Regions from separate parts of the Streptomyces taklimakanensis genome, predicted to be linked through region 1. Evidence: riboswitches for the same ligand, from Rfam matches in the RefSeq annotation. Region 1 holds a riboswitch; the other holds the start of a gene.
What was found. A riboswitch is a leader RNA that binds a small molecule or an ion and turns the genes downstream of it on or off. The one in region 1 is predicted to bind thiamine pyrophosphate.

Region 1 (11,906 bases):
GAGGTGCGCAGCCGGTCGTCGGCGAGGACGGCCCCGTCCTCGCCCAGCGCCACCGGGGAGCCGGTCAGCCAGCCGGTGGCCGGGCGGGCGCCGATCCCGACGACGACGCCCCCGGCGCGGAGCACCGCGCCGTCGGAGAGCTCCACCTCGACGCGGCCGCGGTCCGCGGGGCGCACGGCGGTGACGGCGCGCCCGGTGAGCAGCTCGGCGCCCGCCTCCCGGTACCAGTGGCGCATGGGGGCCGCGACCTCGGGCGGCAGCACTCCGGCCAGCGGCCGGTCGGCGGCCTCGACCACGGTGACCCGACAGCCCGCCTCGCGGGCGGCGGTGGCGAACTCCGCGCCGATCCAGCCCGCGCCGACCACCACCACGTCCCGCCGTTCGGCGAGCACCGGCCGCAGCAGGTGGACGTCGTCGAGCGTGCGCAGCAGGTGCACCCCGGGCACGCCCCCGCCGCCGGGCAGCGACACCGGCTCGGCGCCGGTGGCCAGGACCAGCCGGTCGTAGGGCACCGGCCCGCTCGCGGTGTCCACCTCCCGGTCGGCGGCCCGCAGGCCCGTGACGGTCACGCCCAGGCGCAGGTCCACGTCGAGGGCGTCGAAGTCGACGTCGAAGGCCGACCCGGCGGCCCCGCCCGTCAGCACGGCCTTGGACAGCGGCGGACGGTCGTACGGCCGGTGGGGCTCGGCACCGACCAGGACGATCCGTCCCGTCCAGCCCCGCTCGCGCAGTCGCACGGCGGTCTGCACCCCGGCCATCCCGGCACCGACGACGAGGACCCGTTCTCCGCTCCGCTGTTCGGTTCGCACGTTCACCCGATCACTGTAGGAGGTCGACGGGCCGGGCGGAGCCGCACACCGGAACTCCGCCCCGGCCACCGGCTCCCCGCGCGGTTGTGCCGGGCTCCCCTTCATCCCCGCCGGGCGCGGGGCTAGGCTGGCGGCAGTTCGGACGGCGGCACCACGACCGGGACCACGGCGGGTCCCGGCGGGACCGTCGCCGGGCGCATCGAGCACGAGGACTCGCGGGAGCCCGGCGCACCGGGCTGAGAGGGAGGCGTGCGCGGCCTCCGACCGTACGAACCTGATCCGGGTCATGCCGGCGAAGGGAGGGGCACGGCGCACATGCGTGTGGTGATCATCGGCGGCGGTGTCATCGGGCTGGTCACGGCCTGGCGGACGGCGCAGCGCGGAGCGGAGGTCACGGTCGTCGATCCGGAGCCGGGCGGCGGGGCCGCCCGGGTCGCGGCCGGGATGCTGGCGGCCGTCACGGAGCTGCACTACGGCGAGGAGGCCCTGCTCGCCCTCAACCTCGCCTCGGCGCGCCGCTATCCGGAGTTCGCGGCCGAGTTGCAGGAGGTGTCCGGGGCGGGGATCGGCTACCGCGCCTGCGGCACCCTGGCCGTCGCCCTGGACGCCGACGACCGCGCCCACCTGCGGGAACTGCACGCGCTGCACCGCCGCTGCGGGTTGGACCCGACCTGGCTGACGGGCCGGGAGTGCCGGCGTCTGGAGCCGATGCTGGCCCCCGGGGTGCGCGGTGGGCTGCGGGTCGACGGCGACCACCAGGCCGACCCGAGACGGCTGACGGCCGCGCTGCTGACCGCCTGCGAGCGCACGGGCGTCGCCTTCGTGCGGCGGCGGGCCGAGCGGCTCGTCGTGACCGGCGACCGCGCGACCGGCGTGGTGTCGGCCGACGGGGCCGCGCTGGAGGCCGAGCGGGTGGTGCTGGCGGCGGGCAGCGAGAGCGGGCGGCTGGCGGGGGTGCCCGCGGAGGCGCTGCCGCCGGTCCGCCCGGTCAAGGGCCAGATCCTGCGGTTGCGCGTTCCGCCGGTGTACGCCCCGTTCCTCTCCCGCACCGTGCGGGCCGTGGTCCGCGGCGGCCACGTCTACCTGGTGCCGCGGGTGGACGGGGAGCTGGTGGTGGGCGCCACCAGCGAGGAACAGGGCTGGGACACCACGGTGACGGCGGGCGGCGTCTACGAGTTGCTGCGCGACGCCCACGAACTGGTGCCCGGCATCACCGAACTGCCGTTGGTGGAGACGCGCGCGGGCCTGCGCCCCGGCTCCCCCGACAACGCGCCGTTGTTGGGCCCGACCGCCCTGCCCGGTCTGTACCTGGCCACCGGCCACCACCGCAACGGGGTGCTGCTCGCGCCGGTCACCGGTGACGCCCTGGCCGAGGCGTTGACCACCGGTGAACTCCCCGAGGAGGCGCGCCCGTTCACGCCCCGGCGCTTCTCCCGCCCTCTCCAGGAGGTCCACGCATGACCACCCGCGCGTCCGCCGGCGCCGCCGACACCACCACGGACACCGCCAACGCCACCACCAGCGCCGCCGCCACCGTCACCGTCACCGTCAACGGGGAGCCGGCCGAGGTCGTGGCCGGGCTGACCCTGGACCGGCTGGTGGCGTCCCTCACCTCCGCCGCCACGGGCGTCGCCGCGGCCGTCAACGAGACCGTGGTGCCGCGCGGGCAGTGGCCCACCACCGAACTCGTCGACGGCGACCGCGTCGAGGTCCTGACCGCGGTCCAGGGAGGCTGACCCACCATGGCCGACGATCCGCTCGTCATCGCCGACGCCACCTTCTCCTCCCGGCTCATCATGGGCACGGGCGGCGCGCCCAGCCTGGAGGTGCTGGAGCGCGCCCTGGTCGCCTCGGGCACCGAGTTGACCACCGTCGCGATGCGGCGCGTGGACCCCACCGTCTCCGGGTCGGTGCTGACGGTGCTGAGACGACACGGCATCCGAGTGCTGCCCAACACCGCCGGCTGTTTCACCGCCGGGGAGGCCGTTCTCACCGCCCGGCTGGCCCGTGAGGCGCTGGGGACGGACTGGGTCAAGCTGGAGGTCGTCGCCGACGAGCGCACCCTCCTGCCCGACCCGGTCGAACTCCTGGACGCCGCCGAGACCTTGGTGGACGACGGCTTCACCGTGCTGCCGTACACCAACGACGACCCCGTCCTGGCCCGGAAGCTGGAGGACGTGGGCTGCGCGGCGATCATGCCGCTGGGGTCCCCCATCGGCTCGGGCCTGGGCATCCGCAACCCGCACAACTTCCGACTGATCACCGAGCGGGCGTCCGTCCCGGTGATCCTGGACGCGGGCGCGGGCACCGCCTCGGACGCGGCGCTCGCCATGGAGCTGGGCTGCGCGGCGGTGATGCTGGCCTCCGCGGTCACCCGGGCCCAGGAGCCGGTGCTGATGGCCGAGGCGATGCGGCACGCGGTGGAGGCGGGGCGGCTGGCGCACCGGGCCGGGCGCATCCCGCGCCGCCACTTCGCGCTGGCGTCCTCGCCGACGGAGGGCGTGGCGGACCTCGACCCGGAGCGCCCGGCGTTCGGCTGAGGCGCGGGCCGGAGGCCGCCGGGGCTCCGGCGGCCTCCCCTTCCGCCCGGCCGGGCCCGGACGGCCGCCGCGTCGCGTCTCGTCCGGGCCGCGGTTCCGTCACCGTTCCGCCGCGATCCGGTGCGCCCGCGGTCGGTGCGGGCGGGGAGCGCGGACACCGGCTCGTAGACTCTGCGCCGTGGACACCACCCTTCGGGACCCGCTGATCGGGCACGTGCTGGACGGTCGGTACCGCGTGGAGGCGCGGATCGCCGTCGGCGGCATGGCCACGGTCTACCGTGCTCTGGACACCCGGCTGGACCGGGTGCTGGCCCTGAAGGTGATGCACCCCTCGCTCGTCGACGACGCCTCCTTCGTCGACCGGTTCATCCGCGAGGCCAAGTCCGCCGCGCGGCTGGCCCACCCCAACGTGGTGGGGGTCTTCGACCAGGGCTCGGACGGCGGCTGTGTCTACCTGGCGATGGAGTACGTCGAGGGCTGCACCCTGCGCGACGTGCTGCGCGAGCGCGGGGCGCTCCAGCCCCGGGCCGCCCTGGACGTGCTGGAACCGGTGCTGGCCGCGCTGGGCGCCGCCCACCTGGCGGGGCTGGTGCACCGCGACGTGAAGCCGGAGAACGTCCTGATAGGGGACGACGGGCGGGTGAAGGTCGCCGACTTCGGCCTGGTGCGGGCCGTCGGCCAGCAGACCTCCGCCTCCACCGGTTCGGTGATGGGCACCGTCTCCTACCTGGCCCCCGAACAGATCGAGCACGGCGTCGCCGACGCCCGGGCCGACGTCTACGCCTGCGGCGTGGTGCTCTACGAGATGCTGACCGGATCCAAGCCGCACGCCGGCGGCACCCCGGCCCAGGTCCTCTACCAGCACCTCCAGGAGGACGTCCCGGCGCCGTCCGGGGCCGTCCCCGGCCTGCCGGCCGCGCTGGACGAACTGGTCGCCCGCTCCGCGGCCCGCGACCCCGAACGGCGTCCGGCCGACGCCGTGGAGCTGCTCGCCGAGGTCGGCGCCGTGCGGCGGTCGCTGACCGACGAGCAGTTGGACGCCCTTCCCCCCGCCGCCCGCGGCACGGACACGCCCCCCGGGGCCGAGGACCGCACCACCGTCCTCCCCCGCCGCGCGCCCACAGCCGGGAGCGCGGCGGACGAGGGTGGCCCGGAGCACACCAGTGTGTTGCCCACGCCCGTCGGAGAGCCGTCCGCGCCTCCCGGAGGGGCCGGCGGAACCGGAGGGACGGCCCCGCCCGAACCGGACGCCGACGGCCGCCGCGGCCGCCCGTTCCGCCGGCTTGGGTGGCGGCCGCGCCGACCGGTGCCGGCGTTGGTCGTCACCGTTCTGCTGGTGCTGGGCACCGCGCTGGGCGTGTGGTACGTCAGCGCGGGGCAGTTCACCCGCACCCCCGGGGTGCTCGGCCTGACCGAGGCCGAGGCCAAGCGGGCCGTCGATCGGGCCGGGCTGGAGTGGCGGATCGCCCGCGAGCACAGCGAGACCGTGGAGCGGGGCCGGGTGGTCTCCACCGTTCCGGGGCGCGGCGAGCGCATCCGCGCCAACGGCACGGTGACCATCACCGTCTCCCGGGGCCCGGAGCGGGTCGAGGTCCCCGACGTGACGGGCGACACGCTCGCCGACGCGCGTCGGAGGATCGGGGACGCCGGGTTGGAGCCCGGCATGGTGACCAGGGAGTTCTCCGAGGACGTGGCGCGGGGCTCGGTGGTCCGCACCGATCCGGCGGCGGGCGAGGCGCGCCGCCCCGGCACGGCCGTGGCGTTCACGGTCTCCAAGGGAGCGCGGATCGAGGTTCCCGACGTCGTCGGGGAGGCCGAGGGCACCGCGCGGCAGCGGCTGACCGAGGCCGGGCTGACGGCCGAGGTGGCTCCGGAGCGGGTCTTCTCCCGGGAGGAGGCGGGCACGGTGGCCCGGCAGTCCCCCGGCGAGGGCTCGGTCGCGGCCGAGGGCGACACCGTCACGATCACCGTCTCCAAGGGGCCGGACATGGTCGCCGTCCCCGACGTGGAGGGGATGGGCGAGGACGAGGCCGTCAGGGCGTTGGAGGACGCGGACTTCGAGGTGAAGGTCCGCAGGGTCTTCTTCACCGGCACGGTCTTCGACCAGTCCGTCGACGGCGGCGAGCGGGCGCCGCGTGGTTCGACGATCACCATCTGGGTGCGCTGACCCGCTCACCGAGCGTTGCTTGAACGGGCATCCGTTGTGAGACGCCCCATAGGACCCGGATCACTTACGAAAGGGCATAGTGGACATCGCGGCCGCCTGAGCGGCCGCGATGTCCGTTCGGGCACCCGGTGAACGGAGAAGCTACTACTTCGGGTAGTAAGTCATTCCTTTGTCCCCATAAGTTCCGGCCGCTAACAATGCAGGAGTCGCCCAGCGCCGAGGAGCAGAACCCGGCGCAACCACCCGGCCCCCATGGCCGGCCCGGCCGGCCCGGCTCTGCGACGCAAGCGATCGGAAGAGGTTCCCCTCCCCATGACCGTGTCCCGCATCCTCGACCAGTTCCGCCTGACCGGCATCCGCCCGAACACCGCCCAGCGCGCCTCCGCCGTCGGCCTCGCCGCCGTCACCGGCGCCGCCACCCTGGCCCTCGGCTTCGCGCCGGACGCCGAGCGGAACGACACCCGCGCCGACGCCCGGCCCGCGACCACCTCCACCGCCCTCCCGGCGAGCCCGGCCGCCCAGGCCGACGACACCTCGATCGAGCAGGGCGGGCTGCGCGCCCGTGTCTCCACCGCCTACCAGCAGGCGCAGGCCGACGCCATCGAGGCCGAGCAGGCCGACAAGACCGAGCAGGCCGGCAAGGCCGACGAGGCGGCCGCGACGGAGCAGGACGAGGCCCGGGCCGAGGCCGAGCGCGAGGCGAAGGCCGAGCGCGAGAAGGCCGCCACCGAGCAGGCCGCCGACCGCTCGCACGAACGCGAGAAGGCCGCCACCCCCGAGTACCCGAACAACCTCGACGGCTGGATACGCGAGGCCCTGGCCATCATGGAGCGCGAGGGCATCCCCGGCAGCTACGAGGGCATCCACCGCAACATCATGCGCGAGTCCAGCGGCAACCCGCGGGCCATCAACACCTGGGACATCAACGCCCGCAACGGCGTCCCCTCCAAGGGCCTGCTCCAGGTGATCCAGCCCACCTTCGAGGCCTACCACGTCGAGGGCACCTCCTGGGACCTGTACGACCCGGTGGCCAACATCGTCGCCGCGTGCAACTACGCCGCCGACCGGTACGGCTCGATGGACAACGTCGACTCGGCCTACTGACCGACCGGCCCCGTCCCGCGCGGGACGGCACACCCCTTCCCCACGCCCGGCGGCCCGCTGCGAGCGGGCCGCCGGGCCGTGTGCCGTGCCCACCTGGCACCCTCGGTGTGTGAGCACCGCACCTTCCTCCTCCCCCGACGTCTCCCCCCTCGCCCCGGCGGGCCGGTCCCGCAACCCGATCGGCAGTCATGTCGCCGTGTCCGGCGGGCTCGCCACCAAGGGGCTGGCCTACGCGCGCGAGATCGGCGCCGAGACCGTGCAGGTCTTCGTCGCCAACCCGCGCGGCTGGGCCACCCCGACCGGCGACCCGCGACAGGACGAGGCGTTCCGCGCGGCCTGCGCCGAGGAGGGCGTACCGGCCTACGTCCACGCCCCGTACCTGATCAACTTCGGCTCCCACAACCGGAACACGGCCGAGGCGTCGGCCGCCTCGCTGCGCCACTCGCTCCACCGGGCCCGCCGGATCGGCGCCCTGGGCGTGGTGGTGCACACCGGTTCGGCCACCGGTGGACGCGACCGCGCGGCGGCCCTGGCCCAGGTGCGGGAGCTGGTGATGCCGCTGCTGGACGAGCCGGCCCCGGGCGGCGACTCGGCGGACCCGTGGCTGCTGCTGGAGCCGACGGCCGGCCAGGGCTCCTCGCTGTGCGCGCGGGCCGAGGACCTCGGACCGTACTTCGACGCCCTGGACCACCACCCCCGTCTGGGAGTCTGTCTGGACACCTGCCACGCCTTCGCCGCCGGACACGACACGGCGGTCGAGGGCGGCATGAAGGCCCTGCTGGACGAGGTGACGGCGGTGGTGGGGGCAGGACGGCTGCGGCTGGTCCACGCCAACGACTCCATGGACGTCGTGGGCGCCCACCGGGACCGCCACGCCAACATCGGCGCGGGTCACATCGGCGCGGAGCCGTTCCGCGAACTGCTGCGCCACCCGGCGACCGAGGGCGTTCCGCTGATCATCGAGACCCCGGGCGGCAAGGAGCGGCACGCGGCGGACGTGGCGCTCCTGAAGCGTCTCAGGGGCTAGAGCGGACGGGCCCGCCACCGGGCGGGCGCGGGAGGAGTCGGGCCGGCCCGCAGCTCACCCACGACTCACCCGCGACTCACCCCGAGACTCACAGCCTCGGACCGTCGCCCGGCTCCTCCTGGTACGAGTAGCGCTGCTCGCGCCAGGGGTCGCCGATGTTGTGGTAGCCCCGCTCCTCCCAGAAGCCCCGGCGGTCGGCCGTCATGTACTCCACGCCCCGCACCCACTTGGGACCCTTCCAGGCGTACAGGTGGGGCACCACCAGTCGCACCGGGAAGCCGTGCTCGGCGGTCAGGGGCTCGCCCGCGCGGTGCGTGGCGAAGAGGGTGTGCTCGGCCGTGAAGTCCGACAGCCGCAGATTGGCGCTGTAGCCGTACTCGGCCCACACCATCACGTGGGTGACCTGCCGCGCGGGCGGCACCTTCGCCAGGATCGTGCGGGCGGGCACCCCGCCCCACTCGACGCCCACCATGCTGAAGCGGGAGACGCAGTGCAGGTCGCCGACCACGGTCTCGTGCGGCAGCGTCGAGAACTCCTCGTGGTTCCAGCCGAAGGTGCCGCCGTCGGCGGTGGCCCCGAAGACGCGGAACTCCCAGCGCTCGGGTCGGAACCTGGGCACCGGCCCGTAGTGCGTCACCGGCCAGCCGCGCTGGAGCCGCTGCCCCGGCGGGAGACGTGGGTGCTCCTCCTCGCGGCTTTCCGGCTGAACCATGACTCCATGGTGACAGACCCCCGAGGATGCCGCCGACCACCACCCCATCACACCGAAAGCCAACACAACGGACAATCACTCTCTTACTGGAACAATGACGGCGGCGGTGCGAGGATGCGCGCATCCGACCAGTCCCACCGGAAGGAACCAGGCGGCATGCAGGGCGACCCCGAGATCATCGAGTTCCTCAACGAACAGCTCACGGCCGAGCTGACGGCGATCAACCAGTACTTCCTGCACGCCAAGCTGCAGGAGCACAACGGGTGGACGAAGCTCGCGAAGTACACCCGGGACGAGTCCTTCGACGAGATGCGACACGCCGAACGACTGACCGACCGCATCATCTTCCTGGAGGCGCTGCCCAACTACCAGCGGCTCTTCCACGTCCGGGTCGGCCAGACCCTCACCGAGATGTTCCGGGCGGACCGCCAGGTCGAGGCCGAGGCGATCGACCGACTGCGGCGCGGCGTCGAGGTGATGCGCGCCAAGGGGGACATCACCTCGGCCAACATCTTCGAGGGCATCCTCGCCGACGAGGAGGAGCACATCGACTACCTCGACACCCAGCTCCGACTGATCGAGGAGCTGGGCGAGCCGCTGTACATCGCCCAGCAGATCGAGCAGCCGGACGGCCGGGGGTACGGGCACGGCTACGAGAACAAGGGGTGACGCGCCACCGCGGGAGACCGGGGCGCGTCGGGCGGCGTCAGGCGGCGGCGCTCCGTACGGAGCGGGACGACGACGCGGCGGGGGCAGCGGACGCGGCGGGCACGGAGGCCGGAAGCGCGGGAGGGGCGGGGACACCGGGGACACCGGGCACGGCCGGAGCCGGGGCGCCGGACGCCTCCGCCGGCGCGTCGGACGTCCGGCCGGTGGGGAGGGAGCGGACCGTCGGGTCGCGGCGCGGGCAGCCACCGCGCCCCAGCAGCCCCTGGATGCGGCGGACGCAGGAGCCGCAGTCGGTGCCCGCCCGGCTCGCGGAGGCTATCTCGCGCGGGGTGCACGCCCCGGCCGCCGCGTGCTCGCGGATCTGCTCCTCCGTGACGCCGAAGCACGAGCAGACGTACACGCGGTTCACCTCCGCCATGGCGGTCGGACAGGGTCGGACACCCACCCTCGGGCAGGTCAGGTAAACCTTACCTTAGTTGCATCGAGCCGCTTCCCACAGGTCGACGGGGCGCGGATCGATGTGATCCGCGCCCCATCACTCGGCGTGCCGCGTACGGTTCACCGGGCCTTCCGGCCCGGCCGTCGCCCGTCCGCTCGGCTCACTGGTCCCGGTACATCTCCGCGACCAGGAAGGCCAGGTCCAGCGACTGGCTGCGGTTCAGCCGCGGGTCGCAGGCCGTCTCGTAGCGCTGGTGCAGGTCGTCGACGAAGATCTCGTCGCCGCCGCCCACGCACTCGGTGACGTCGTCGCCGGTCAGCTCCACGTGGATGCCGCCCGGGTGGGTGCCCAGGCTCTTGTGGACCTCGAAGAAGCCCTTGACCTCGTCCAGCACGTCGTCGAAGCGCCGCGTCTTGTGCCCGCTGGCCGCCTCGAAGGTGTTGCCGTGCATCGGATCGCACACCCAGGCGACCTGGGCGCCGGAGGCCGTGACCTTCTCCACCAGGGTGGGGAGTCGGTCGCGGATCTTGTCGGCGCCCATCCGGGTGATGAACGTCAGCCGACCGGGTTCGCGCTCCGGGTCCAGCCGCTCGATCAGCGTCAGGGCGTCCTCGGGCGTGGTGGTCGGGCCCAGCTTGACCCCGATCGGGTTGCGGATGCGGGAGGCGAACTCGATGTGCGCGCCGTCCAACTGCCTGGTCCGCTCGCCGATCCACACCATGTGGCCGGAGACGTCGTACAGGTTGCCCGTGCGGGAGTCCACCCGGGTCAGCGCCGACTCGTAGTCGAGGATCAGTGCCTCGTGGGAGGCGTAGAACTCGACGGTCTTGAACTCCTCCGGGTCCACCCCGCAGGCGTTCATGAAGTTCAGCGCCCGGTCGATCTCCCGGGCCAGGGCCTCGTAGCGCTGCCCCGAGGGCGAGTTCTTCACGAAGTCCTGGTTCCAGGCGTGCACCTGACGCAGGTCGGCGTAGCCGCCGGTGGTGAAGGCGCGCACCAGGTTCAGCGTCGCGGACGAGGCGTGGTACATCCGCTTGAGTCGCTGCGGGTCCGGGGTGCGGGCCTCGGGGGTGAACTCGAAGCCGTTGACGGAGTCGCCCCGGTAGGAGGGCAGCGTGACCCCGTCGCGGGTCTCGGTCGGCTTCGAGCGCGGCTTGCTGTACTGCCCGGCGATCCGGCCCACCTTCACCACCGGGACGGACCCGGCGTAGGTGAGCACGGCCCCCATCTGGAGCAGCGTCTTGAGCTTGTTCCTGATCTGCTCGGCGGAGACGGCGTCGAATGCCTCGGCGCAGTCGCCGCCCTGGAGCAGGAACGCCTCGCCCCTGGCCACGGAGGCCATCCGCTCGCGCAACTGGTCGCACTCACCGGCGAAGACCAGCGGCGGATAGGACTCGAGCTCGGCGATCACATCGCGCAGAGCCTCGGAGTCCGGCCAGTCGGGCTGCTGCGCCGCGGGTAGGTCTCGCCAGGTGTTGACACCGGCGTCGGGATTGGCGTTCACGGTCACACCACCAGACTACGGGCCGGCCCCGGACCCTCCGTTCCCCTGACCGAAGGATGAGACACGGCCCGCCCCCGGGGCGGAACGTCGGGTAGGGTCCGGAGCATGTTCGCGCAGACGAGCCCGGCGGCCCACCCGGCCGCCGCCCGGTGGTGGTCCGCCCCTTCGGCGGCCCACCGACGCGCGCACTGACGACCATCGACGCGAAGGCCGCCCCAGGGGCGGCCTTCGTCGTGTCGGACGGCATCCGGCGCACCCGGCCGTCCCTTCCGGGCAGGAAGGAACGGACCCACCGTGGAGATCCCCCACACCACCGAACGACCCGAAGCCGCCGGAACCGACGCCCCCGCGGGACATCCCGCCGACGCGGAGGCCCTGGTCGCACGGCTGCTGGCCGACGACACCCCCTTCGCGCTGCTGCGGCGGAGCACCCCGGGCCGGGACGAGCACACCGTCGAGGTGCTGCTCGGCCCGGTCACCGAGGTGGAGCGCCTGGCCGACATCCCCGTCGGGCAGGCGCCCACCCTGGCCCTGGTGCCGTTCCGACAGATCCGCGAGCGCGGCTTCGAGGCGACCGACGACGGCACCCCGCTGGCCGTCCTCGTCCCCACCGAGACCCGCGAGCTCCCCCTGGACGCGCTGACGGCCGCGCTGCCCCGGCACGCGGTCCGGGTCGTCGACGGCGGCTTCGACGTGTCCGACGAGGAGTACGAGGAGATCGTGCGCCGGGTCGTCGAGGACGAGATCGGCACCGGCCAGGGCGCCAACTTCGTCGTCCGCCGCACCTACCGGGGCATGATCGAGGGCTACGGCCGGGCCGACGCGCTGGCCCTGTTCCGACGGCTGCTGGCCGGGGAGCGCGGGGCGTACTGGACGTTCGTGGTGCACACCGGCGACCGGACGCTGGTGGGGGCCGGCCCCGAGGTCCACGTCCG
Region 2 (11,906 bases), 3.0 Mb from region 1:
CGGCCCGCTGGGGGGCACCGGTTACTTCCCCTCGGGGCACGCGGCGACGGCCCTGATCGCCTACGGCGCGGCCGTGCTGCTGGTGCTGCCGTACCTGCCGACGCGGGTGCGGCGACTGTCGGTGGCGGTCGCCGTCCTGGTGTGCGCCGCCGCCGGCGCGGGGCTGGTGTGGCGGGGCTACCACTGGGTGCTGGACGTGTCGGCGAGTTGGTGCCTGGGGACTCCGCTGTTGGCCGCCGTCCGCGCCGCCTGCCGCCGCCCGGGACCGGCCCGGCGCGTCGGGACCCCGGTCGGTGGGGAGCGGCAGGAGCACGGTCCCGACCGCCGGGGCGGCCGGGAGGGGAACGGCCACCGGGGCGGGAGCGCCGCGACGACCGCTCCGTAGGCGCCGGCGACGGACGCGTCCCCGCCCCCTCCCCTCCCGGCGCCCGCACGGCACCGCCCGGCCGTCGCGGACACACGTGTGTGCGCCCGTTCCCCTCACCCGCCTACCATGACCGCGCCCCCGCCCACCTGGAGGAACGAGGAACCATGTCCCACTCCGCCCCCGACGGTCTGTCCGCCTTCATCGCCGGCCTCCCCAAGGCGGAACTCCACGTCCACCACGTCGGCTCCGCCTCCCCCCGCATCGTCGCCGAGCTGGCCGCCCGGCACCCGAGCACGTCGGTGCCGGCCGACGAGGAGGCGCTCGCGGAGTTCTTCACCTTCCGTGACTTCGCCCACTTCGTCGAGGTCTACCTGTCGGTGGTGGACCTCGTGCGCGACGCCGAGGACGTCCGGCTGCTGACCTACGAGGTCGCCCGGGACATGGCCCGCCAGAACATCCGCTACGCGGAACTGACCGTCACCCCCTACAGCTCCACCCGGCGCGGCATACCGGGGCCCGCCTTCATGGAGGCGATCGAGGACGCCCGCCGGGCCGCCGAGAGGGAGCTGGGCGTCACCCTGCGCTGGTGCTTCGACATCCCCGGCGAGGCCGGTCTGGAGGCCGCCGAGGAGACCGCCCGGCTGGCCTGCGAGCTGCGCCCCGAGGGCCTGGTCTCCTTCGGGCTGGGCGGCCCGGAGGTGGGGGTGCCGCGCCCGCAGTTCAAGCCGTACTTCGACCGGGCGATCGCCGAGGGGCTGCACAGCGTCCCGCACGCCGGCGAGACCACCGGCCCGGAGACGATCCGGGACGCCCTCGACGCCCTGCGCGCCGAACGCATCGGCCACGGCACCAGCGCCCCGCGCGACCCGCGGCTGCTGGAGCACCTGGCCGAGCACCGGATCCCGCTGGAGGTCTGCCCGACCTCCAACCTGGCCACCCGGGCCGTGGCCGCGCTGGAGGAGCACCCGGTGCGGGAGATGGCCGAGGCGGGCGTACTGGTGACGATCAACAGCGACGACCCGCCGATGTTCGGCACGGACCTGTGCACCGAGTACGGGATCGCGGCCCGTCTGCTGGGCCTGGACGCGGCCGGTGTGGCGGAACTGGCGAGGAACGCCGTCCGCGTCTCCTTCGCGCCGGACGACGTCAAGAAGTCCCTGCTGGGCGAGATCGACGCCCACCTCGCCTCCTGGCCGGCCTGAGGCGGGCCGCCGGGCGCGGACCGGCGGCGGTCCGCGCCCGGCGGCGGGCCGGTCAACCGGTCACAGGGCCGTCATCACGTGCTTGACGCGGGTGTAGTCCTCCAGCCCGTAGGCGGAGAGGTCCTTGCCGTAGCCGGACTTCTTGAAGCCGCCGTGCGGCATCTCGGCGACCAGCGGGATGTGGGTGTTGATCCACACGCAGCCGAAGTCGAGCGCCTTGGACATCCGCATCGCGCGGGCGTGGTCCCTCGTCCACACCGAGGACGCCAGGGCGTACTCGACGTCGTTGGCGTGGGCCACGGCCTCGGCCTCGTCACCGAACCGCTGGACGGTGATGACGGGGCCGAAGACCTCGTTCTGGACGATCTCGTCGTCCTGCCGCAGCCCGGAGACCACGGTCGGGGCGAAGAAGTAGCCCTTGTCGCCGACCCGCTTGCCGCCCGTCTCGACCTTCGCGTGTTCGGGCAGGCGCTCGATGAAGCCGGTGACCTTCTCCAGGTGGGTGGAGCTGTTCAGCGGCCCGTAGAAGCAGTCGGGGTCGGCGACGTCACCGGTCTTCACCTCGGCGGCGGCCTTGGCCAGGGCGGCGACGAACTCGTCGTGGACCGACTCGTGGACCAGGACGCGGGTGGCGGCGGTGCAGTCCTGACCGGCGTTGAAGAAGCCGCCGTCGCGGATGCCCTCGACGGCCGCGTCGATGTCGGCGTCCTCGAAGACCACACAGGGTGCCTTGCCGCCCAGCTCCAGGTGGACGCGCTTGACGTCCTTGGCCGCGCTGCCGGCCACCTCCATGCCCGCGCGGACCGAGCCGGTGATGGAGGCCATCGCCGGGGTGCGGTGCTCGACCATCAGGCGGCCGGTCTCCCGGTCGCCGCAGACGACGTTGAAGATCCCGGCCGGCAGGCCCATCTCCTTCAGCACGCCGCCGATGATCTCGGCCAACAGGACGGTGGAGGCCGGAGTGGTGTCCGAGGGCTTGAGGACGACGGTGTTGCCGGCGGCCAGGGCCGGGGCGAACTTCCACACGGCCATCATCATCGGGTAGTTCCAGGGCGCCACCTGGGCGCACACCCCGACCGGCTCGCGCCGGACGAAGGACGTCATGCCCTCCATGTACTCGCCGGCGGACTTGCCCTCCAGCAGGCGGGCGGCGCCCGCGAAGAAACGGATCTGGTCGAGCATCATCGGCAGTTCCTCGGCCCTGGTCAGCTCCAGGGGCTTGCCGGTGTTCTCGCACTCGACCGCCAGCAGCTCGTCACCGCGCTTCTCGATCGCGTCGGCGATCTTCAGCACGACGGTCTGTCGGGTGCCGGGGGTGGCGTCGCGCCAGGCCGGGAAGGCGGCCTCGGCGGCGGCCATGGCGGCGTCGACGTCGGCGGCGGCGGACAGCGGAGCCGTCGCGTACACCTCGCCGGTCGCCGGGTTGACGACGTCGGTGGTGCGCCCGTCGGCGGCGTCCCGGAACTCCCCGTCGATGTGGTTGCGCAGCCGACGCAGTTCGGTGCCCACTTCGCGCCCTCCTGCTCTGTTGTCCGATGAATGAGACACCCACCCTAACCACCGAAGAACGTGTTGGGCACACCCGCCGGCCCGGGAATTCTTCCGCTCCGGACACCCGAATGGCGGAAATGCGTGGGAGGGGCACCCGAAGGACCATTCGGAGGAAACTGGGCGGCTCCCGCGCCCGCCACCGCTCCGGTCGCGGCCGCGGTCCGTACCGTGCCAGTGACCGATACCCCCTGGCACTCGTTCACCCGTCAGGGAGGGAGGCACGACCCCGAAGGCGAGCGGAGGTGCCCGTCGATGGTGACCGCACCCGAGGACCTGCTCTGGGCGCGCGGACTGCACTACGAGCACGAGGGATCGCCCGCGCTGCTGGACGTGTCCGTCGGGGTCCGCGAGGGCGAGATCGTTTCCGTCACCGGTCCGCGCGGCAGCGGCAAGTCCACGCTGCTGGGCTGCCTGTCCGGGCGTCTGGTGCCGGGGCGGGGAGAGGTCTGGTTCGACGGCGTTCCCGTGCACGGCCTCACGGCCTCGGCACGTGAGCGGCTGCGCCGCGGCCGCTTCGGATGGGTCGGCAGCGAACCGCACCTGTTGCCGGAGCTGACGGTGTGGGAGAACGCCGCGCTGCCGCTGTTGTTGTCGGGGACGGGGCGACGGGAGGCCCGTCGGCGCGCCGGTGAGTGGCTGGACCGGCTGGACGTCGGCGAGTTCGCCCGCAGCCGGCCGGGCGCGCTGCTCCACGCGCAGCGTCAGCGGGTGGCCATCGCCCGCGCGCTGGCGCACTCCCCGACCGTGGTCTTCGCCGACGAGCCGACGGCCCGGCTGCACCAGGGCGAACGGACGCGGGTGCTGCGCACCCTGACCACCGCGGCCCGCTCGCACCGGATCACGGTCGTACTGGCCAGCCACGACGCGAGGGTGGCGGGCGTGGCAGACCGTTCGGTGATGCTCGTGGACGGCCGCCGGGTGGGCGCCGAGGCCCCGTCGGACGCTCCGGCGACCGCCGGGAGGACGGCCGGGAAACCCGGCTCGGAAGGCAGGGCACCGTGCTCGCTCTCCACCTAGTGCGCACCTCCCGCCCCAGCGCCCTGGCACGGCGGGCGCTGGTCGCCTCCGCCGCCGGCGCCGTGGGATTCCTGTTGCTGAGCGTGCTGTCCCACGCCGTGGCGCACCCGGGGCATCCGCAGACGGCGGTGGCCCGGCTGCTGTGGTGCGCGGTGCCGCTGGCGGCCCTGGCGCACCTGGCCGTCGCCACGGTCCGCGCCGATCCGAGCGTGCGCCCCCGGGAGGGGCTGGACGCGGTGGGCGTGGGGCCGGCCCGGCTGCCGCTGCTGGCCGCCGTCACCGCGGGCCTGTACTGCGCGGTGGGCTGTGCGTTGGCATGGCCCGCCTTCGTGCACCTGCGCGGCGGTCTGGGCGGGGCGCTGGACGCCGTACCGCTGGCCGGGGCGGCCGGGGAGCTGCTGGGGGCCGGGCGTCCGCTGCCGCGCGCCGCCGCGTTGACGCTGCTGGCCGTGCCACCGTTGGTGGCGGCCGGGGCCGGCGCGCTGGCGACCCGACTGCGCTCCACCCCGTCCGACGCCCTCCCGGGCCCGTCCACCGGTCTGCCGGATCCGGCCGCCGCCCTCCCGCGCCGGACACCGCCGGTGCCCACCGGCCTGCCGTGGGGGGTGGCGGTCACCGCGGTCGGTCTGGCCGTGGAGACCTACGCCGCCGACCGGCTCGCCACGTCCACGGGCCCCGGGGTGCCGCTCCCGGGCTCCCCGCCGGACGCCCTCGGCGTCGGAGTGGTGGCCGGCTGGCTGGTGATCGGCCTGGGGCTGGTGCTGGCCGGGCCGGGACTGGTGCACCTGTGCGGGATGTTGCTGGCCGCCGGGCGACCGGGGGTACTGCGGCTGTTGGCGGGCCGGGCGCTGCGGGAGGAGGCGCCGCGCGTGGGGCATCCGCTGGGAGTGCTGTGCGCGGTGACGGCCGGGGCCCTGGGGTCGGTCCGCCTGTACGGGACGGCGCGCGGGGCCGGGGAGGCCACCGTGGGACCGCTGACGGTGCTGGGCGCGGCGGTGGTGCTGGTGTGTGCGGTGGCGGCGGCGCTGGGCTCGGCCGCGGAGTTCCGCGCCGCGCGGGCGGCCGTCACCGCCGGGCTGTGCCGGCTCGGTGTCTCCCGTCGGCTGCTGCGGGCCGCCGCGACGCTGCGGGTGGTGGCCGTGCTGGCGGTGCTGGCGCCGCCGACCTGGCTGGTCGCGGAGTTGGCCACGGCGCCGTTGACACGGTGACACCGCCCCGGTGGCGCACCGGGGCGGACGGCACGGGCCCGCGCGGTCGGTGTCGGCGCCGGTGCGCGGGAGGCCCACCCCGCCGACGGGCCGCGCCGACGGGATCGTCCCGCCGGGGCGGCCTCCGCGCTACGCCGTCTCCGACGGCAGCACCACCACGTCGTCGGCGGTGAACACGACGCGCACGGCCGCTCCCGGTTCGGGTGCCGAGCGCAGCGGGCAGGACGCCTCCAGCGCCGGTCCGCGCTCCGGCTCCAGGAGCAGCGAGATCTCCGAGAATCCGCCGCCGCGCAGGGTGCGGGCCGTCACGGTGCAGGGCAGGCCCGCACCGGACGTCCCGCCGTCCCCGGGGGCGTCCGCCTCCTCGATCCGCACCCCACCGGGCCGTACCAGCAGCGTGCACGGCCCGGCCGGCGCGTCGGCCGGTACGGGGACCGCGCCCCAGGGCGTGTCGGCCGTGCCGGGGACGGTCCCGCGCACGGTCGCCGGGACGATGTTGGTGAAGCCCAGGAAACGGGCGACGAACTCGGAGGCGGGACGCTGCCACACCTCGGCGGGGTCACCCGTCTGGACGATCCGGCCTCCCTCCATCACCACCACCCGGTCGGCGAGCGCGAAGGCCTCGCCCTGGTCGTGGGTGACGGCCAGCACAGTGGTGCCCAGCCGGCGAAAGAGCCGGCGCAACTCGACGACCAGGCGCTCGCGCAGGGACCGGTCGAGCTGTCCGAGCGGCTCGTCCAGCATCAGCAGCCCGGGACGGGGGGCGAGGGCGCGGGCGAGCGCGACGCGCTGCTGTTCCCCGCCGGAGAGGGTGGCGACGGGACGACGCCGGGTGCCGGGGAGGCCCACGAGCTCCAGCAGCTCGGCGACCCGTGCCTCCCTGTCCTCGCGCGGTTCCCCCCGCACGCGAAGACCGAAGTCGACGTTGCCGCCGACGTCACGGGTGGGGAAGAGCTGGTGGTCCTGGAACATCAGCCCCACACCGCGTCGGTGCGGCGGCACCCCACGCTGGTCGCGCCCGGCGAGCAGCACCCGTCCGGCGTCCGGTTCCGTCAGGCCCGCCACGACCCGCAGCAGGGTGGACTTGCCACTGCCCGAGGGGCCGAGCACACAGACGATCTCGTGCTCGGCGACGTCGAGATCGACCGCGTCCAGGGCGGCGAGGCCGCCGTACCGCACGGTGACGGCCCGAAGTCGCAGGGACGCCATGGCTACAGCTCTCCCGATCGGTCGGTGCGGACGCCCTCCAGCGCCAGCAGGGTGGCCGCGCACACCACCATCAGGATGGTGCTGAGCGCCATGGCCTGCCCGTAGCTGGCCTCGCCGGCCCGGCCGAGGAGGCGGGCGACGGCCACCGGCAGGGTGGGCGTGTCGGCGCGGGCGATGAAGACGGTGGCGCCGAACTCCCCCAGGGAGACGGCGAAGGCGAAACCGGCGGAGACCAGCAGCGCCCGGCGCGCCGGCGGAAAGTCGACCTCGCGCCACACGCGCGCCGGCGGGGCGCCCAGGACGGCGGCGGCCTGGCGCAGTCGGTCGTCCACGGCCCGCAGGACCGGCAGCAGGGTCCGCACCACGAACGGGACACCGACCAGGGCCTGCGCCAGCGGGACCAGGATCCACGAGGAGCGCAGGTCCAGCGGCGGCTCGTCCAGGGCGATGAGGAAGCCGAACCCGACGGTGACGGCCGAGGTGCCCAACGGCAGCATCAGCAGTGCGTCGAAACCGCGCACCAGCCGTCCGGCCCGGCCGCCGGGCCCGCGCAGGGTGAGGGCGACGGCCGCGAGACCCCCGACGGTCAGGGCGATGGCGGTGGCGGCGACGGCATAGGCCAGGGAGTTGCCGACCGCCTCCAAGGGCGCGACGGCGAAGGTCCCGCCGGAGGCGTCGGACGAGGCGAGGGCGCGGTAGAAGTCCGTGCCGTAGCCGTCGGGACCGTTGAGGGAGCGCTCCACGAGCACGGCGAGCGGCACCGCGATCAGCACGGTGATCTGCGTGAGCACCGCGGCCAACAGCGCCTTCTGCCGCGCCCCGCGCGGACGGCGGGCGGTGCGGGAGGCGTCGACCAGGGCCGGGGCGCCGCCGCGACGCCGGACACCGCGGGCGTGCAGGGCCATCAGGGCGGCGACGGCGGCGAACTGCACCAACGTCAGAACGGCGGCGGTGGGCAGGTCCAGCAGATGGGCGGTCTGCCGGTAGATCTCCACCTCCAGGGTGGCGTAGCGGGGGCCGCCGAGGACCTGGACGACACCGAAGGAGGTGAAGGTGAACAGGAAGACCATCGCCGCGGCGGCGGCCACGGACGGGGCGAGCGCCGGGAGGGTCACGGTGCGCCAGGCGGTCCAGCGGCCCGCGCCGAGCACCCGGGCGGCCTCCTCCTGGCGGGGGTCGAGTTGGGCCCACAGGCTGCCGACGACGCGGACCACCACGGCGTAGTTGAAGAAGACGTGGGCGAGCAGGATCGCGGCGGGCCCCTCGTCCAACCGCAGGCCCCACCACTGCTCGGTCAGTCCTCCCCGTCCCAGCAGACCGAGGAAGGCGGAGCCGACGACGACGGTGGGCATCACGAACGGCACGGTGACCGCCGCCCGCACCACGCGCCGACCGGGGAAGTCGTACCGGGCCAGGACGTAGGCGCCGGGCAGGGCCAGGACGACCGTGAGCACGGTGGAAGCCGCCGCCTGCCACACGGTGAACCACACCACGTGGAGGATGCCGGGCTCACCGAGCACCAGGGCGATCCGCTCCGGGTGCCACCGGCCCCCGTCGTACAGTCCGCGGGCGGTGATGGCGGCGACGGGATAGGCGAAGAACAGCGCGAGGAAGGCGGCGGGCGGGGCGATCAGGGCGAGCCGCACCGCCGCCGTCCTGCCGCGGCCGCCGGTCGCCGCGCCCCCGCCCGCTTCGGTGTCCCGCCTCACGTCTCCGCCCGGGGCTCCCGTCCTCACCTCAGGACGGTCGAGGTCCACGCCTTGATCCACGTCTCGCGGTCGGCGGCGATCCGCTCCGGCGCCAGGGTGTGCGGGTCCTCGATGGTCTCGCCGTACCGGGTGAAGACCTCGGGCAGCTCGGTGCCCTCGCGCACCGGGTGGACGAACATCTGCAACGGCAGGTGCTCCTGGAACGCCTCGCCGATCATGAAGTCCAGCAGCGCCTTGCCGCCCTCGGGGTTGCGGGCGCCGTCCAGCAGCCCGGCGAACTCGACCTGCCGGAAGCAGGTTCCGGTGGCCACCCCGGTGGGGGCCTGTTCGGGGGCCGGGTCGGCACCGAGGACCTCGGCGGGCGGGCTGGAGGCGTAGGAGACGACCAGCGGCCGGTCGCCGCCGCGGCCGCCGGCGGAGCCGGAGAAGCGGTCGTTGTAGGCCTGCTCCCAGCCGTCGACGACCTCGACGCCGTTGTCCCTCAGCCTCTCCCAGTACTCCTCCCAGTCCTCGCCGTACTCGGCGACGGTGGCCAGCAGGAAGCCCAGGCCGGGCGAGGAGGTGGCGGCGTTCTCCGTGACCAGCAGGTTCTTGTACTCGGGACGGACGAGGTCGTCCAGAGTCCTCGGCGGCTCCAGACCGCGCTCGTCGAAGTAGGAGCGGTCGTAGTTGACGCAGACGTCGCCGTAGTCGACGGGGGTGACGCGGTGTTCCTCGTCGAGCCGGTACTCGGCGGGTATCTTCTCCAGCCCCTCGGCCTCGTAGGGGGTGAAGAGGTCGGCGTCCAGGGCCCGGGAGAGGAGGGTGTTGTCGACGCCGAAGAAGACGTCGCCCTGCGGATTGCCCTTGGTGAGGATCGCCTGGTTGAGGGCCGAGCCGGCGTCGTCGCCGCCCAGCACCTCGACCGTGTGGCCGGTCTTCTCGGTGAACTCCTTCAGCACCTCGTCGGAGGGCACGAAGGAGCCGTGGGCGACGACGGTGACCTTCTTCGTGTCCCCCTTCCCGCCGCCGGACGACTCCGGACCGCCGCAGGCGGTCAGGGCGGAGAGGGTGAGCGTGCCGAGGACGGCGACGCCCAGGGCGCGCCGGAACTTCGTGACCACGGTGTGTTGACTCCCTACGCCGGTACTAACCGGATCAGGTTCGAGGGTCTGCGGCTCCCCGGAACCGGCCTCCCGGCCGGTCGGCGACACCGCACTCTCAGCGCTGTACGCGCTCCCCTGTCGGTTCGATTGTTTCGATGTTCGACACTGCGTGCGACCTGTGCGGTCACCGCCACGGTACCAGCGGCCCGCCGCGTCCTTGGGCCCCCGTCTCCCGGTACGGCTCAGCGTTCGGTGGCGGCGAGCTGTCCGCAGGCGCCGTCGATCTCCTGGCCACGGGTGTCGCGGACGGTGACGGGCACGCCGTGGGCCTCCAACGCCTCGACGAAGGCCCGCTCGTCCTCGGGCCGGGAGGCCGTCCACTTCGAGCCGGGGGTGGGGTTGAGGGGGATGAGGTTGACGTGCGCCCGCTTGCCCGCCAGCAGCCGCCCGAGGAGGTCGCCCCGCCACGCCTGGTCGTTGATGTCGCGGATCATGGCGTACTCGATGGAGACCCGGCGGCCGGACCGCTCGGCGTACTCCCAGGCGGCGTCGAGGACCTCACGGACCTTCCACCGCGTGTTGACCGGCACCAGGGTGTCGCGCAGTTCGTCGTCGGGGGCGTGCAGGGAGACCGCCAACCGGCACTTGAGTCCTTCGTCGGCCAGACGGTGGATGGCGGGCACCAGGCCGACGGTGGAGACGGTGATGCCGCGCTGGGACAGGCCCAGCCCGTCGGGCTCGGGGTCGGTGAGGCGGCGGATGGCCCCGACGACCCGCTTGTAGTTGGCCAGCGGCTCGCCCATCCCCATGAAGACGATGTTGGACAGCCTGGCCGGGCCGCCGGGCACTTCCCCGTCACGCAGTGCGCGCATGCCCTCGACGATCTGGTGGACGATCTCGGCGGTGGACAGGTTGCGGTCCAGCCCGGCCTGCCCGGTGGCGCAGAACGGACAGTTCATGCCGCATCCGGCCTGGGAACTGACACACATGGTGACCCGGTCGGGGTAGCGCATCAGCACGGACTCCACCAGCGTCCCGTCGTGCAGTCGCCACAGGGTCTTGCGGGTGGTGTCGTCGTCACAGGTGACATGCCGCACCACGGTCATCAGTTCGGGCAGCAGTTCGCCGGCCAACTTCCCGCGCGCGGCGGCGGGGATGTCGGTCCAGGCGGCGGGATCGGCGGCGTACCGGGCGAAGTAGTGCCGCGACAGCTGTTGGGCGCGGAAGGGCTTCTCGCCGATCGCCGCGACCGCCTCCCGGCGCTCGGCGGGGGTGAGGTCGGCGAGGTGCCGCGGCGGCTTGGCGGCCCCGCGCGGCGCGACGAAGGTGAGTTCTCCGGGTGCAGGCATAACTTCTCCAGTGTCGCAGATCGACTACGGCACCCCAGGCCGGAGCGGGGAGGCCGTGGTCACCCCCGGCCGCCTGCCGTCGTCGGCCACCCTCGCACGGCCCACAGACGGCCCAGGACCGGGTGTCCCTCCTGCTTCGACGGGGCTATCGTGCCGCTGTGACCGGCTCGGCGGAGCGCCCCCTCCTCTTCCTCGACATCGACGGACCGCTGATCCCGTTCGGGCCGCCGTTCCATCGCCCCCGGCAGGGCGGCTCCGCCGGCTCCGCGGGGTCTCACCGTCGGGGGAATCCACTGCTGGACCGCCTCGACCCCGCCGTCGGGCCGCGCCTGACCGCCCTGGGGTGCGACATGGTGTGGGCCTCGACATGGATGGACGACGCGAACGATGCCGTCGCCCCACGACTCGGACTGCCGGCGCTGCCTGTCCTCGGATGGCCGGACACGTTCACCGACGAGGGACCACGCGGCTTGCACTGGAAGACTCGCCACCTTGTCGAGTGGGCCGGCCACCGCCGTTTCGTCTGGGTCGATGACGAGATCGGCGAAATGGACCGACTCTGGGTTACCGCCCAGCACCGAGGACCGTCACTGCTTCACCGTGTCGACCCGAGCACAGGGCTCGCCGACGACGATTTCGACGTGCTCGCCGGTTGGCTCCACCTCACCGCGCCGACCATCTCGACAGGGGTGGATCACGAACCGCTCAGAGGCCCTTCGTGCGGCGGTGAGAGCACGTGCAGCGGCCATGCCGAATGGTGACACGACGTGACGCGGGACCTCGCCGACCTGGGGCGCTTGGGGCGGCCAACGCTGTGACCCGCGGCTCAGCCACCGACGGTTGTCAGCGTCGGCCGCCCTCGCCGGTACAGCTCGCTCCGGCCGGGACACGGCCCGGGTCACGGTGCCCGGCGCCCCACGCGCCCGGAACCGAGAACGGGAATGCTCGGCCTTCCTCGCGTCCGGTCCCACCCGAGCGCACCGTGCTCGCGCCGCGAGTTCGCGTACCTCCCGGTGAGGGCCCGGCGGAACTCAGACGGGGTCGTGCCGCTCCGCCGGGCGACGCCACCACTCCGTGGACTTGAAGCAGCCCATGAGCCAGTGCGCTTCCGCGAGATCGAGGATGACGTGGCCGATCGACGGGATCGGCTCGAAACGGAGCATCCACTCCTGGACGGGCACGGGCTCCCAGTCCAGGTCGTGGTGGAGC

Region 2: linked by a shared signal. The riboswitch ahead of F0L17_RS19340 (thiamine ABC transporter substrate-binding protein) and the one ahead of thiO (glycine oxidase ThiO) in region 1 are both predicted to bind thiamine pyrophosphate.

Annotation. Positions count from the first base shown of each region.
Region 1 is NZ_WIXO01000001.1:1,324,607-1,336,512, forward strand. Features, by position in the region: gene F0L17_RS05860 (NAD(P)/FAD-dependent oxidoreductase) at 1-815, opposite strand, end outside; TPP riboswitch at 1,015-1,127, shown strand; gene thiO (glycine oxidase ThiO) at 1,125-2,270, shown strand; gene thiS (sulfur carrier protein ThiS) at 2,267-2,545, shown strand; gene F0L17_RS05875 (thiazole synthase) at 2,552-3,349, shown strand; gene pknB (Stk1 family PASTA domain-containing Ser/Thr kinase) at 3,528-5,516, shown strand; gene F0L17_RS05885 (transglycosylase SLT domain-containing protein) at 5,829-6,620, shown strand; gene F0L17_RS05890 (deoxyribonuclease IV) at 6,730-7,647, shown strand; gene F0L17_RS05895 (sulfite oxidase-like oxidoreductase) at 7,736-8,359, opposite strand; gene bfr (bacterioferritin) at 8,516-9,028, shown strand; gene F0L17_RS05905 ((2Fe-2S)-binding protein) at 9,066-9,446, opposite strand; gene F0L17_RS05910 (class II 3-deoxy-7-phosphoheptulonate synthase) at 9,628-10,977, opposite strand; gene F0L17_RS05915 (anthranilate synthase family protein) at 11,347-11,906, shown strand, end outside.
Region 2 is NZ_WIXO01000001.1:4,336,562-4,348,467, reverse strand. Features, by position in the region: gene F0L17_RS19375 (phosphatase PAP2 family protein) at 1-385, shown strand, start outside; gene F0L17_RS19370 (adenosine deaminase) at 532-1,569, shown strand; gene F0L17_RS19365 (aminobutyraldehyde dehydrogenase) at 1,630-3,078, opposite strand; gene F0L17_RS19360 (ABC transporter ATP-binding protein) at 3,373-4,137, shown strand; gene F0L17_RS19355 (hypothetical protein) at 4,119-5,345, shown strand; gene F0L17_RS19350 (ABC transporter ATP-binding protein) at 5,475-6,554, opposite strand; gene F0L17_RS19345 (ABC transporter permease) at 6,557-8,263, opposite strand; gene F0L17_RS19340 (thiamine ABC transporter substrate-binding protein) at 8,287-9,366, opposite strand; TPP riboswitch at 9,361-9,495, opposite strand; gene rlmN (dual-specificity RNA methyltransferase RlmN) at 9,591-10,697, opposite strand; gene F0L17_RS19330 (HAD domain-containing protein) at 10,856-11,458, shown strand; gene F0L17_RS19325 (DUF4365 domain-containing protein) at 11,729-11,906, opposite strand, start outside.